2 regions of the Achromobacter sp. 01N37 genome follow, and region 1 is predicted to be linked to the other one. Evidence: riboswitches for the same ligand, from Rfam matches in the RefSeq annotation. Region 1 holds a riboswitch; the other holds the start of a gene.
The links. Region 1 has a riboswitch for manganese ahead of mntP (manganese efflux pump MntP). Riboswitches for the same ligand answer to the same signal wherever they lie in the genome.
Positions count from the first base shown of each region.

Region 2: another riboswitch for manganese. It lies ahead of AC1DSJ_RS15235 (sodium:calcium antiporter); the one in region 1 lies ahead of mntP (manganese efflux pump MntP).

Region 1 covers NZ_JBFTRX010000003.1:43,605-45,995, reverse strand. The annotation lists gene AC1DSJ_RS06340 (PhzF family phenazine biosynthesis protein) at 1-122, opposite strand, end outside; gene mntP (manganese efflux pump MntP) at 274-837, opposite strand; yybP-ykoY riboswitch at 847-1,016, opposite strand; gene AC1DSJ_RS06330 (hypothetical protein) at 1,115-1,504, shown strand; gene AC1DSJ_RS06325 (alpha/beta fold hydrolase) at 1,664-2,391, opposite strand, start outside.
Region 2 covers NZ_JBFTRX010000005.1:812,138-814,528, reverse strand. The annotation lists gene AC1DSJ_RS15240 (aminopeptidase P N-terminal domain-containing protein) at 1-1,119, opposite strand, end outside; yybP-ykoY riboswitch at 1,255-1,420, shown strand; gene AC1DSJ_RS15235 (sodium:calcium antiporter) at 1,500-2,391, shown strand, end outside.

The DNA of each region.
Region 1 (2,391 bases):
TCACGGGCAATGCGTTGCATCTGCGCGGTATCCAGACCTTGGGCATCCAGCACAACTGCCAAGGGGTTGCCGCAATAGGTCTGGCTGGTGAACACATCGGCGGTGACATAACGGTAGCGCATAAGAAGCGTCTCTCTTTCTGGTTGAATGAGACGAGTATGCGGACACCATGGCGCAGCCAACAGACACAGAACGGAAGGACTTTTCCCATAACAGCCCGCCGGGCTGACCCAGCAAGGCGCTTGCGGGCGCCTTGCCGTCACGTCACCCGCATCAAGCCGACAGATGCTCGTACAGGATCGTGGCCCCGATACCGATCAGCGCAATGCCGCCCAATATCTCTGCACGTTTGCCCGCCACGCTGCCAACCAAGCGGCCGACCATCACACCGATCGTCACCATCAGCATGGTCGCAAGACCAATCGCCGCCGCCGTGATCCAGATGTTGTTTTCGATGAAGGCCAGGCTGACGCCCACCGCCATCGCATCGATGCTGGTGGCAAAGCCTGTGGCCGCCAGCAGCCAGAACGAATGGCGCACAACCGGCGCGGCCTCTTCGGGATCGTCCTTGTAGCCGTTGCGGATCATCATCGCACCGAGCACGCAGAGCATACAGAACGCAATCCAGTGGTCCCAATCGGCAACGAACGTCGCCGCGACGGAACCGAGCGCCCAGCCGATCACCGGTGTAATCGCTTCGATGACGCCAAAGATGACACCGGTGCGCAGGGCTTCAGACAGGCGCGGCTTGTGCAGCGCTGCGCCCTTGCCGACCGCAGCGGCAAACGCGTCGGTCGACATGGCAAAAGCCAGGATAAGGGTGGAAAGGGGGTTCACGGGGGTGGCTCCGTCCGGGCGATACACACAGACTTTCCATATCGCCCGGACAAAGCTATGGAATAGTCCGTGGTCTCGCCAAGCCGAATCGGCCGTTGCGCCATGACCGAAAGGTCAAGAATGTTGACGCAAACCCTGTCAGCGCGGCTGACAGCAGGCTACTCCCCAAAGATGGGCGAAGTGTACCAAAACGCGCTTGCCAGCGCGCGGGTCGAGTACCCTGTACCACGGCGCCGCCCTCGCGGCCCGAAGCAGACTTACCCGGAAGGAATGCACCATGGAAAACCCTTTTGGCGACTCCGACGAACCCGCCATCGACCACCGTCAATATCTGGTCCTGATCGCGGCATCGAAAGACAACGCCTCACTCGCCCAAAAGCTGCTTGAAAACCTGAAGAAGCACGTCGACGAACGTGCTGCGCCCTTGTGGATCGACGCCAAAGGCATCGGCGTGCTGCTCACGACGGATCTGGTTGCCTCAGAGATCTGGAAGGAAATGTTCCAAAAGGAACCCGGCCAGGATTACGGCGACACGCGCAACATGCTGGTGCTGGAACTGGGCAAGGATTGGGCCGCCCGGCGCGACGACAAGATCGAACACTGGCTCGCCACGCATGTGGGCGACCCGCTGACGCCAGCACCTAAACGACCGGGCCGGAAGCGTTGATCGTCGAGCAGTGAAACGCTGCGTTGATGCGAAGGCTTGATGCGCAGCTCAGATACCCGGCGTTGATGCGATGGCTTGATGCGCAGCTCAGATACCCGGCGTTGATGCGAAGGCTTGATGCGCAGCCCTGTTACCCAGCGTTGATGTGCAGCGCAGCGGCTACGCTGCGCCCGCAACGTTGCCAGCCCTACGCCGGATGAACGTGACGAGCAAATCCGTCACTTCGTCCGGCCGGTCCAGGCTCGGCAAATGGGCGGTGTCCGTGAGCTCATGGCCACTGCCGTTCGCCAGCATCGACGCCACCCGCTGGCTGCGCGCCTGAATGTTGGGAAAGTCACTGCGTCCCCACATCACCAGGGACGGCGCCCGGATCTCATTCAAACGTTGATACGTCGGCAAGTGGTCGACGCTCGGCCCGGTCGGTGGCGACCGCAGTACGCCCGCGTGCATCTCAAGAAAAAGCTGGCGCGCAGCGCCTTCGACTCGCCCCTCGGGTTCCAGCGGACCATCCAGGAACAGACGCGCCTTCAACGCGTTCACGCGATCCAGATCGCGAGCGGATTCGGCTTGCTTCAACGTAGCCATCGCCTCTTGAATGGCGGCGGGTTGGGCCAAGTCAGGCGCGCCCGGCACCGTCGGCGCAATCAACACCAGCCCGCGCACACGATCCGAGTGCAGCAGCGCGGCGTCGAGCGCGACGCGCCCGCCTTGCGAGCAACCCACCAGAATCACAGGCTTGCCATCCGCCAAGGCATCCATCACCGCCATCAGGTCCGCCACGGCGGAATGATCTTCCGGCGCGCTATGCGTCTGCCCAAAACCGCGCCGATCATAAGCAATCACCTTGTTGCTCGAACTGAGCGCGCGCATCTGCGCCTGCCACATGC
Region 2 (2,391 bases), on a different contig from region 1:
GCCTGCTTGGCGATAGTCGCCCACGTCATGAACGTCCAGCCCCAGCCAATGGCCGGTGCGATGCATGTAGAAGCGGCTGTAGTCGCCGGATTCCAGCACGCCGTCCAGGGACCCCTTCAACAGTTTCAGATCCAGCATGCCTTGCGCCAGCACGCGCAGCGCGGCTTCGTGGCCGTCGTTGAAGCTGCGGCCGGGCGCGGTGGCCGCCGCCGCCGCTTCCTGCGCCGCTACCGTCAGGTCATACAACGCGCGCTGCGGGCCGCTGTAGCGGCCATTCACGGGGAACGTGCGGGTGATGTCGCTGGCGTAGCTGTCGACTTCGCAGCCGGCGTCGATCAACACCAGATCGCCATCGCGCAGCACGGCCTCGCCAGCGGGGTAGTGCAGCACGCAGGCGTTGGCGCCTGCGGCCACGATGCTGTTGTAGGCGACGGCCTGGGCGCCGTGCCGGCGGAATTCATACAGCAGCTCGGCTTCCAGTTCATATTCGTGCATGCCGGCTCGGGCAACGCGCATGGCGCGCGCGTGGGCGCCCGCCGAGATCTTCGCTGCGCGCCGCATCGCGGCGATTTCAGAGGGGTCTTTGATCAGACGCATTTCCGCCAGCAGAGGGCGGATGTCCTGTTGCCGCGAGGGCGGAGCATGGCCCGCGCGGCTGGCCTCGCGGGCCGACGCCAGCCAGCGGTGCAGGCGCCCGTCAGTGCGTTTATCCCCCGCAAGCGGCGCGTACAGCGTGGGGTGATCCAGCATCAGCTTGGGCACCAATTCATCCAGCGCGTCGATGGGGTGCGCGTCGTCGAAACCAAAATGCGCGGCGGCGGCTTCGGGGCCGAAGCGTTTGCCTTCCCAGATTTCATGCTCTACGTGGCGTTCCCGGCAGAACAGCAGCGCGCGGTCGGTCGCGCCCGCAATCAGCACCAGCCATGCCGCCGGCTCGGTGAAACCGGTCAGGTAGAAGAAGTCGCTGTCGTGCCGGTAGGGGTACTCGGCGTCGCGGTTGCGTATCGCCTCGGGGGCGGTCGGCAGGATGGCGATGCCCCCGCCTTCGGCGCGCATCCGCTCCATCAAGCGTTGGCGCCGGGCGGCGAAGGGGATGATGTCGGCGGGAGGCAGGCTCATGGCGGGCAGGGGCGCGAACCCCGCGAAAGCTGTGGATGCGGCCTACTTTACCCCGCTATCGCGTGCAAACAACAGTGCGGCGCGAACCTGTGCGGCCTGCCCGGGATTCACTGGACGGTCATGTTGGCGCTGCTACAATCGCGGCTCTGTCATTGGGGAGTAGCCATCCTTTGTCCCCAAAGGAGTTAGCGTCAACAGACTTGGTGGTTCAGGGCCGCGGTGCGGTTGCTAGAACTCCATGGCGCTAACGGTTTCCATGCAAGCGGCCCGCCCGCCAGCATGGATCAGCCAGGCGAGACCTTTGGCCGCGTTGCGTTCACCCTAGCCGGGCGAGCCGTAGCGTCGCGCCAATTGGTTTCTGCTCGTCCGGCTTCGTTCCTATGTTGCTCACGCTGTTTTTGTTTTTCCTGTCCGCGGCAGTGATTTACTTCGCCTGCGAATTCTTCGTCAATGGCGTTGAATGGGTCGGACATCGCTTCCATCTGGGCGCCACCGCCACCGGCACCGTGCTGGCCGCATTTGGCACAGCCTTGCCTGAAAGCGCGGTCACCTTCATGGCCGTCGTGTTCGGCGAGACCCCTGAACAGAAAGATATCGGCGTCGGCGCCGCCATGGGCGGCCCCCTGGTGCTGGCGACGCTGGCGTATGCCGTGGTCGGTGTTGCGCTGTGGCGCGCCCGCCGTGGGCAGCGCAGTGGTCAGACCCTGCAGGCCAACTGTATCAACGCGGACCAGCGCCGGCTGGCCCGCGACCAGGCCTGGTTCATGGGCATCTTCATCTTCAAGGTCGGGCTGGGCCTGCTGGCCTTCGCGTGGAAACCCTGGCTGGGCATCCTGTTCCTGGCCACGTATGGCCTGTATATCAAGCGCGAACTGAGCCATGACGAAGAACGCACTGACAGCGAAGACCTCGAGCCGCTGAAGCTGCGCCCCCGCGACGAAGACCCGTCCATGTTCTGGGCCGCCACGCAGACGATCCTGGCGCTGGTGGTCATCGCCGGCGCGTCGCATGTGTTTGTGAATCAGATTGAAGTGCTGGGCGTGGCGATGGGCGCATCGCCGCATGTGGCCGCCTTGCTGCTGGCCCCGGTCGCCACCGAGCTGCCGGAAATCATGAATGCGCTGATCTGGGTGCGCCAGGGCAAGGAACGCCTGGCGCTGGCCAATATCTCGGGCGCGATGATGATCCAGGCGACCATTCCCAGCGCGCTCGGTATCTTCATGACCCCCTGGCTGCTTGACGCCCCGTTGCTGGCCGCTGGCCTGTTCACGA